2 linked regions of the Spartinivicinus marinus genome follow. The protein of the gene in region 2 interacts with the protein of the main gene of each other region in a pairwise test. Links are inferred from orthologs where the notes say so. Each region holds a gene or a part of one and is shown on either strand. Other genes may lie near its edges.

What was found. Proteins that work in one complex are often made in the same cells at the same time.
Region 1: the proteins of OQE68_RS04655 (region 2) and OQE68_RS05725 interact in binary tests that used the Escherichia coli proteins (3 or more experiments, as listed by UniProt). The link is inferred for Spartinivicinus marinus from one-to-one orthologs.

The regions. Positions count from the first base shown.
Region 1 is NZ_JAPJZK010000001.1:1,215,928-1,220,310, reverse strand. The notes cover bases 1,275-4,189. They hold OQE68_RS05725 (S1C family serine protease), read right to left. Parts: upstream 3,393-4,189; coding sequence 2,157-3,392; downstream 1,275-2,156. Other genes in these bases: OQE68_RS05720 (Nif3-like dinuclear metal center hexameric protein), read left to right, coding at 3,539-4,189; hisC (histidinol-phosphate transaminase), read left to right, coding at 1,275-2,106. Outside these bases: hisD (histidinol dehydrogenase), read left to right, coding at 1-1,000; more of hisC, read left to right, coding at 1,003-1,274; more of OQE68_RS05720, read left to right, coding at 4,190-4,300. UniProt on the Escherichia coli protein: A site-1 protease (S1P) that cleaves the peptide bond between 'Val-148' and 'Ser-149' in RseA. Part of a regulated intramembrane proteolysis (RIP) cascade.
Region 2 is NZ_JAPJZK010000001.1:975,167-980,478, forward strand. The notes cover bases 1,049-3,814. They hold OQE68_RS04655 (sigma-E factor negative regulatory protein), read right to left. Parts: upstream 2,885-3,814; coding sequence 2,213-2,884; downstream 1,049-2,212. Other genes in these bases: OQE68_RS04645 (SoxR reducing system RseC family protein), read right to left, coding at 1,049-1,092; OQE68_RS04650 (MucB/RseB C-terminal domain-containing protein), read right to left, coding at 1,183-2,211; rpoE (RNA polymerase sigma factor RpoE), read right to left, coding at 2,989-3,573. In the rest of the region: OQE68_RS04640 (DegQ family serine endoprotease), read right to left, coding at 1-549; more of OQE68_RS04645, read right to left, coding at 610-1,048; nadB (L-aspartate oxidase), read left to right, coding at 4,108-5,312. UniProt on the Escherichia coli protein: An anti-sigma factor for extracytoplasmic function (ECF) sigma factor sigma-E (RpoE). ECF sigma factors are held in an inactive form by an anti-sigma factor until released by regulated intramembrane proteolysis (RIP).

The DNA of each region.
Region 1 (4,383 bases), 240 kb from region 2 along the record:
AAGCTGCTCATGGCAGTATGCTGAGCTTGATGGAACCATTCTTGGCCAGCAGGTGACACCCTTGGACCGAGTAGGTGTTTATGTCCCTGGAGGTAAAGCGGCTTATCCTTCTTCAGTATTGATGAATGTGATTCCTGCTAAAGTTGCAGGAGTAAAAGAGGTGATCATGGTGGTGCCGACCCCTGATGATCAAGTTAACTCACTAGTGTTGGCTGCTGCAGCAATTGCTGGAGTAGATAAGGTCTTTCGAGTGGGGGGAGCTCAGGCAGTAGCAGCTCTAGCGTATGGCACTGCAACCATCCCCAAAGTCGATAAGGTAGTGGGACCTGGTAATATTTATGTGGCAACAGCAAAGCGAATGGTATTTGGTCAGGTTGGCATTGATATGATTGCTGGGCCATCTGAGATTCTGGTGGTCTGTGATGGCCAAACCAACCCTGATTGGATTGCAATGGATTTGTTCTCCCAGGCAGAACACGACGAAGATGCTCAAGCGATTTTAATTTCACCTGACAGCAGCTACTTAGAGGCAGTTGAAAGAAGTATTAATAAGCTGTTACCTGAAATGGAGCGAGCAGAGATTATTCGTCAGTCGCTATCTTGTCGAGGTGCTTTAATTCAAGTTACAGATATTGATGAAGCCATCGAGATTACTAATCGTATTGCGCCTGAGCACTTAGAACTATCAATTGAAAACCCTGAACAATACCTACCTGTGATTCGTCATGCCGGGGCCATTTTCATGGGGCGACATACCCCTGAAGCTTTGGGTGATTATTGTGCCGGTCCCAATCATGTGTTGCCTACCTCTGGTACTGCACGTTTCTCATCTCCGCTAGGTGTTTATGATTTTGAGAAGCGCTCTTCTATTATTCACTTTAGTGCCAAAGGTGCAACAAAAGCTGGCCAAGTGGCTTCAGTGCTGGCCAGAGGCGAAGGGCTAACCGCTCATGCCCGTTCTGCTGAGTTTCGGATCGATAAGCAGAGCATGGGAGAATAAATATGCCACAAAAAGAACTTGATCAAGCAGTCCAGGCACGAGTAGAAAAGTGGATTCGATCTGATATTCAGTCGCTTAAAGCTTACCAGGTTGCTGATGCTTCAGGGCTAATCAAGCTCGATGCAATGGAGAACCCTTATATTTGGGGAGAGGAGCTAAAACAGCAGTGGCTAGCGGAAATGCAGCAACAGTCGCTGAACCGTTATCCAGATCCAGCTGGAACAAGAGTTGTTGCTGGATTAAAGGAAGTGTTTGGGATAGATCAGCGCTATGAATTACTGTTAGGTAATGGCTCAGATGAACTGATTCAAATCATTATTGCGGCGTTGGCTGCTGATAATTTAACAGTGTTGTCACCTGAACCCAGCTTTGTTATGTACGAAATGATTGCCAAGTTCCTTAGGGTCAACTACGTGGGAGTCCCGCTGGGTAATGACTTTAAGTTGGATTTGACAGCAATGCTGGATGCAATCGAAGCTTATCAACCAGGTGTGGTTTTCCTGGCCCAGCCAAATAACCCAACAGGTAATTTATTTGGTGAGGAAAAGGTACGTCGAGTAATAGAGGCATCACCTGGTCTGGTAGTGATTGATGAAGCTTATTTGGCTTTTGCAGAATGCAATGCTCTGACACTGCTAGCAGATTATAGCAACCTGTTGGTCATGCGTACCTTATCTAAAGTAGGGCTGGCTGGTTTAAGGTTGGGCTTTTTAGTAGGGCATCCAGGCTGGATCACTGAGCTTAATAAAGTAAGGCTGCCGTACAATATCAATCAGTTAACTCAGGCTAGTACTCAGTTTGCACTGGCAAACTATCACCAGTTAGCTGAACAAATAAATCAGCTTGTAACAGATCGAGAGCAGTTGTTTGAGTCTCTTCAGCAGCTTGAGGGAATTACCGTCTGGCCAAGTCAAGCCAATTTTCTTTTATTCCGAAGCCATACAATACCTGCTAAAGAGTTGCATCAAGCACTCATAAAAGAACGCATCTTAATTAAATGTCTTGATGGAGTTCACCCGTTGCTTACTGGTTGCTTAAGGGTGACAGTAGGGGCGCCAGCAGAAAACGAAGCTTTTCTTAAAGCACTAACTGCAATTTTGTCATGAGTCTATACCAACTTAATTAACCAATGAGAGAGCCTCATTGGTTAACCTTCTTAGCGCCTTGGTTTTGCCCTGGGTTTGAAGCTTGGTCGCTGACCAATCACTGATTCAACAACGAGCTTTTGTCCATTTCTGACTGCCTCAATTACAACCTGTTCTCCAGGCTGCATTAGTGCTACTTGTTGCATAACTTTGCGACCAGCTTTAGTCGACATGCCATTGATTTCGGTGATGATATCTCCTCGCTGTAAACCTGCTTGATGTGCTGGTCCGTTGCGATAAACGCCAGTGATCAAAATGCCTTCTTTATTTTTTAAGCCAAAAGCATCTGCAAGCTCTGGTGTTAGTGACTGGGCTTCAATGCCAAGCCAGCCTCGAATAACTTTGCCATGTTTAACAATAGACAACATGACATCACGAGCAATTTCTGAGGGGATAGCGAAGCCAATTCCTTGAGAACCACCTGACTTTGAGAATATAGCTGTATTTATACCAATCAAGTCACCATAGGCATTAATCAGCGCACCACCTGAGTTACCTGGGTTAATAGCTGCATCAGTTTGAATAAAGTCTTCGTAAGTACTGAGGCGTAATTTATTCCGTCCTGTAGCACTAATAATACCCATAGTAACGGTTTGTCCCACCCCAAATGGGTTGCCAATGGCCAGTACAACATCACCAATATCCGCATTTCTGGAGCGTGCTAAGGTAATGGCGGGTAAGTCTTTCATATCAATTTTTAACACAGCCAGATCTGTGTCTGGATCGGTGCCAATCACTCGAGCACGGGTGTCTCTACCATCTTGTAAAGCGACAATAATTTCATCTGCACCTTGAATAACATGATTATTGGTAACCACATAGCCTTCTGGGCTCATAATGACACCAGAACCTAGGCTGGATTGCATCCGCTGATGGTTGGGCATTTGGTCATAACCAAAAAAGTCTCGAAAGAATGGGTCATCAAAAATAGGATGGCGATGCTCGCGGATAATTTTGGTGGTATAGATGTTGACTACGGCAGGCGCTGCTTTTTTTACCGCATGATTGTATGACACAGGGCCTGAAAGGGTTGGAGTTTTATCTGTTTTGTGATTGGTTGAAGATGCACGAGAGCTGTCGCCAGTATAACTGGCTGGTGTGACTCCATCGCTATAATCAACTTGAGTCAAATGGGGAGTAGGTGTAGTAGATTTTCTGGTTAATTCAGGGAACTGCTGGAGAATCACCAGTGCTAGCAACACACCAGAAATAGTAGGCCAGGTAAGAAACTTGGTAAGTTTTTTCATGCATAACCCTATTTGCGGATACACTTTATGCAAAACTAAGTAGTGTTGTCCTCAAGTTGTCTCGACTAAATGCCTTGCTATTATACGGGCTATTGTCCTCGTGTGTCATCTCACATGTAATTTTGTTTGGAGGTAATTTTTATACAATGGCTATATCTCGCCAATCTTTGCTCGACTTTTTAGGTCAGACATTAGAGCCTCAGCTGTTCAAAGACTATTGCCCAAATGGACTTCAAGTAGAAGGAAAAGATCAAATTAAAACGATTGTTACAGGTGTAACAGCATCGTTAGCACTTATAGAAGCAGCAATAGAGAAGAGTGCTGATGCCATAATTGTGCATCATGGCTATTTTTGGAAAGGAGAAGCACCTGTTATAACTGGGATGAAAAAACGCAGGCTTGAGTTACTCTTTAAACATGAAATTAATTTATTTGCTTATCACTTACCACTAGATGCTCACCCAGTGCTGGGGAATAATGTACAGCTTGCCAATCAACTCAACTTTATCCCTGAAACTGGTCTGGAGCAGGATAATCTAAGAAGCATTGGCTTGGTAGGAAGCTTAGCTGAGGCTCTGTCTCTTTCTAAGCTTGGTGAACAAATTCAGGTAACACTTGGGCGTGAGCCGTTGTTGATATCAGGAGGAGATCAGCCAATTAAGCGAATTGCGTGGTGTACTGGTGCCGCACAGGGTTTTATTGATCAAGCAATTACTCATGGTGTTGATGCTTATTTAACGGGGGAGATTTCAGAGCCTACGGTCCATACTGCTCGAGAGATGGGCGTTCATTTTATCGCAGCTGGGCATCATGCGACTGAGCGTTATGGAGTCAAAGCGCTGGGGGAGCATATACAACAGCAACTTGGTATCAATCATTACTTTATTGATATAGATAATCCTGTTTAATACAACTCCTGTAGCAGTGAAATAGCTCAGCTAGATATATCTATATTATTTATTTGTATAGATAGCATACTTCTTATAATTAC
Region 2 (5,312 bases):
GGTTACTGAGTAGTCAAACCCAAAAGGTGAACCGATAGCAATCACCCATTGCCCTGGCTTTAAATTATCGGTTGTACCCAGCTCAACGGTTGGTAAGTTTTTAGCCTTAATTTTAAGCAGGGCCAAATCAGAGCGTTTATCTGCTCCGATCAGCTTGGCTTCTAATTCTCTGCGATCACTCAGCCGAACAATAATTTGATCAGCGCCTTTGACCACGTGATTATTCGTTAAAATATAACCATCTTCTGAGATAATAAATCCAGACCCCAACGACTGTGGCCTTGGCTTTCCACCTGGAGCGGGTCGCTGAGGATGAGGTCGACCAAAAAACTCTTGAAAAATATCAGGTATTTCATCATCAGGAAAATAGTAGCGATTCATTCGGTTCTGTTTCGGCAGCTGCAGCGTACTAATATTAACTACCGCAGGCGAAGCCTCTTCTACTAACTCCGTAAACTCAGGTAAAGACTTTGCGTAAGCGGTTAGTTGAACCGTTATAAACAGTGCAAAGATTGCTGTTGATTGTTTAAGCCAAGATCTCACTTTCATAAAAAATTTAATCCCTTCGCTAAGAGTTTGTTATTAACCTAATGTCTTAAAGTGTTAGCTTTATAAGGAAGTCACTAATGGGCTTTCAGTGTCTTGAATAGGCACCAAAACCTTTAGCACTGACGGCTCCAGTGATTGTTGAAAAGATGTTTTATTAATAATTTTTCGTAACAAATAAAAACTCAGAAACAAACTGACAAAACCAAATAGGATAGTGACCTGCTCTTGATAGCCTTGCCACTTCAGTAGCCAGCAGGTAAACAACATAAATACCAAAGGTAATAAATAAACTAACAATGAACCCTTAACTAAGGTATTTTCAGGAATTCCAATAACAACTGCATCGCCCACTTGCAGAGAATAATCGCTTCTCACCTTAATAGAGGAAGCAGAAACAACTTGTCTAGACGGCAGTTTATTTAACAGCTTATGGCCACAACCTTTATTTGCAGCACATTGGCCACATACTGATTGCTGTTGAGTTTCAACCCAAACACCACCACTTTTATCAATAGCTGTTACAATTCCGTGCTCTTCAACCATTAATAACTAAACCAACTGTATTTAAACCTATTATGATAGTCCAATCGCCACGATAGTTAATTATGTAACCCATTATTAAACTTTAGACGGCTATTGGCTTATAGAAACAGCTCTTCCTTTCTGCAACTTTACTGACATTGCAATACGTTCAGCTGCCACCAAAGGAAGTTCACCCACTACTGTAATTAAAAACTCACCTTGTTCAAATGACAATACTTTAGTAAACGCAGTAATCGCACCTTCTCGTTTAATGACTGATACAGCATTCGTAGGTTTTGCCTCAACAAAAATAGAGAAGCCTGCAAGACCATCAGTATACATCAATGACTCAACTGCTTTTTTGGTCACAGGGCTGTGCTGTTGATTACGACGAAATAACTCAAACCCAGGAGGAACCCAATTAACATACCAATTTTCACTGTCACCTGGCTTGCCATTAGCTTTATTGAAAGCTTTGGATACGATAACTTTTTCTGACTTAATAGACCCCTTTAAAGAGGTAACCAGTTTGGTTTCAGGGATTTCATGCCCAATTTCAAGGGAAGTAAACTGAAGTCGCTCTAGCATTTCCCCTTTTCGGTTAAGTAAGACCAGCTTTAACAGTAAAGATGAGGCCTCGTCTAACCATATTTCATAGCCATAGCGAAACTCATCCTTGGGCTGAACCAAAACGACAACTGCCTCTCGACCGGCTACCCGACCTTTACCTGCTACTTTTAAACTGTAATGTTCGGCTAGTTTATTTGGATTCTCACTAAGAATCCTCCCAAATGCTAATGGAGAGTCACCACGCTCAAAGCGAATCACTTCATTATCAGCATTGATACAAACTACCTTATTACCATCTCGCACAACTTCTCGTTTGGGTCCATCCAAAAACACCAGCCGCTCTCTTTCTTGACCATCGGTTACAGAATGAGTAATAGCAATACTGTTCAAGCCTTGGCTGTGCTGATAAATAAACTGCCCTTCATAATTTAATTCACGAAATGCTTTAGTCATTCCTGTCAACCATTGTGCAGCTGACAGGCCTGTTTCCGCTAAAATATTGCCACTTGATCCAATCAATAATGAAAAAGCTAGCCACGAGGTAGCTCGACTCCAATACCGCTTTTTCATACTACTGAGTCTCAAATTTATCTACTCGGGCAAATGGTAAAATACCTTGACCATTAGTAAGCGTTGAGTGCTCAGCATGCTGCATCAAATAAGACTGAATGCGAGTTTGCGTTGCTTGGTCAATTGTTTGCTGAGGAAATAGCCGAGGAGAATTCACAGCAGACTGCTGAACAACCGAGACAGGCGTTACCGCTTGTGGCGATGATGCTAACTGTGGCCCAGTATTAAAAGCAGGTGCTGTGTATTTTGCATTAGTTTCCGCTGCTCGCTCTTGATCAGTGACAGCAAGTTGTTGTCCTGGCTGCTCTATTTGCTCAGTCTGGAATACCTGTACGCCTACTACTACAGCAAAGGCAACAGATGCAGCAACGGCAACACTGGCTAAAGGTTGCAACCAACGTCCCACCATAGTTTTTTCAGCTCCACTCTCAGAGCTAGCTTGTAACGCTGGCTCCTCCTTTATGGCAGCACTCACCGCAGAGGAAATATCAATGGAGGAAAACTGATGTGTTTCATGTCGCATGGCCTCACCAATCAGGTGGTACCGAAATGATGTTTGCCTAACCTCATCATTTTCTTGCGACTGTTTAAGCAGTCGGTGTGTTTCTAACTCACTGGCCTCACCATCGATGAATGCGGACAATGACTCGCACAAACGTTCATCTTGATTCATGAGGCACCTCACAAGAATAGCTATATTTTTGTCGCATTTCTTTCTCTTTCATGCCTAACTTTAAATAGCTTAACTTCAATAATCTCAAACCAATTATTAAAACATTAAGCTTGGTTAACTAATGGCCTAATTTGTTTATCAATTGCTTCCCTTGCACGAAAAATTCGTGACCGCACTGTCCCGACGGGACACTGCATAACTTCAGCAATTTCTTCATAACTTAAGCCATCAAATTCTCGTAATGTCACCGCTGTTCTTAGGTCATCTGGCAAGCCCGCAATTGCCTTATAGACCACTTTTTCTACTTCATCACGAAAAAGCCGATTTTCTGGTGATTCAATATCTTTAAGAGGATTTTGTCCTTCAAAGTACTCAGCATCCTCAGTATCAACATCAGTATCAGGTGGACGCCGCCCCTTGGATACTAAGTGATTTTTTGCTGTATTGATCGCAATTCGATACAACCAAGTATAAAATGCGCTGTCTCCTCTGAATTTATCAAGTGCTCGGTAAGCTTTGATAAACGCTTCTTGAGCAACATCCTGAACTTCCTGATGATCATGAATATAACGACTAACCAGTCCCAGGATTTTGTGCTGGTATTTCATTACCAACATATCAAAAGCACGCTTATCCCCCTGTTGCACTCGCTCAACTAATTGCTGATCCGAGTCTTGCGTACTTACCATCGTCACCTCCCCCGCTCAATGGCTAAAGGCTGCACTTGCAGCTGAAAACTACGTGGGAGTTGCCGAAGCATCACATTTTGTTCTGTTGTGTAGACCATACTCAATAACAAAAGTTCTCTGCTTTTTTAGGATAAGTCATCTGATCTTGCCCCGCAGGATTTAATAAACCAACTTATCCAATTAACTTTACTCAACTGCCTTCTTAAACTACCTAAAAATGCCTTAGTTATCTGTATTATCTGTCTGTCAAACCGCTTTTCAGCTATCAAGCTGGTTGCACCTAAGCCAAACTAACAACAGTTGTAGCCTATTGATAGAAAACAACTTTCTATTTCCCGACGGATAATTGATTCACTCAATCGCCTTAAGTTCCTTTCAGAACTTCAAGCTTTTTCACAAAATTGATTGATTAGCGCCACAGTAGTCTCGTTATTTAATTAACAGTTTTAGTGTCGTAATCATGCTAGCCGCCATAAAGGGTATGCAGTTATACTAGCGTTTTTTGTTAAATGCTCATTGATTAGCTCCCACTTTATGAAAACAGCCCATCATTTTGATGTCCTCATTATTGGAAGCGGTGCAGCAGGCCTAACGTTAGCCCTTCACCTTGCTGAACAGTCTAGTGTAGCCGTATTAAGCAAAGCCGACCTGGCTGCAGGCTCAACTTATTGGGCCCAAGGAGGTGTTGCAGCTGTAATTGACAGTGACGATACCATAGAAGCGCATATTAACGATACTGAAAAGGCTGGAGCCGGTCTTTGCCATGCAGATGCAGTTAAATACACTGTTAGCCATAGTCAAGAAAGTATCCAATGGCTAATTAATAGTGGTGTACCTTTTACCAGAGATAGAAAAAGTAATAATGGTTTTCACCTGACTAAAGAGGGTGGTCATAGCCATCGTCGTGTTATCCATGCAGCCGATGCCACAGGCCAAGCAATTTTTGAAACACTCATAGAAAAAGCCCAGGCTCACCCAAACATCACCCTATTTGACCAACGCGTTGCTATTGACTTGATTAACAGCCAAAAATTTGGCCATCCTCACAACTGTTGTATAGGTGCTTACGTATTGAATCTTAGCACTGATCAAGTGGAACTATTTCAAACTAAGTTCACAGTCATTGCTACAGGCGGTGCCAGCAAAGTTTATCTATATACCAGTAATCAGGATGGTGCTTCAGGTGACGGTATTGCAATGGCATGGCGGGCAGGCTGCCGGGTAGCTAATATGGAATTCAATCAGTTTCACCCCACCTGCTTATTTCATCCCCATGCCAAGTCGTTTTTAATTTCTGAAGCCGTTAGAGGGGAAGGTGGAAAACTACTATTACCGAATGGTCAGCGTTTTATGGATCAGTTCGATCCACGCGGCGAATTAGCTCCTCGCGATATTGTGGCTCGAGGTATTGACCATGAAATGAAGCGTCTGGGTTTAGATTGTGTATTTTTAGATATTAGTCATAAGCCAGCAAAATTTATCGAGCAACATTTCCCCACCATATTACAACGCTGTGCCAGCTTTGGTATTGATATCACCAAAGAGCCAATTCCTGTAGTACCAGCAGCTCACTACACTTGCGGAGGAATTTTAGTTGATCAACATGGTCAAACAGATATCCCCAACCTTTACGCTATCGGTGAAGCCAGCTTTACAGGATTGCATGGAGCCAACCGACTGGCCAGCAACTCATTACTAGAGTGCATTGTTTATGGCCGCTCTGCAGCGACAAATATTTT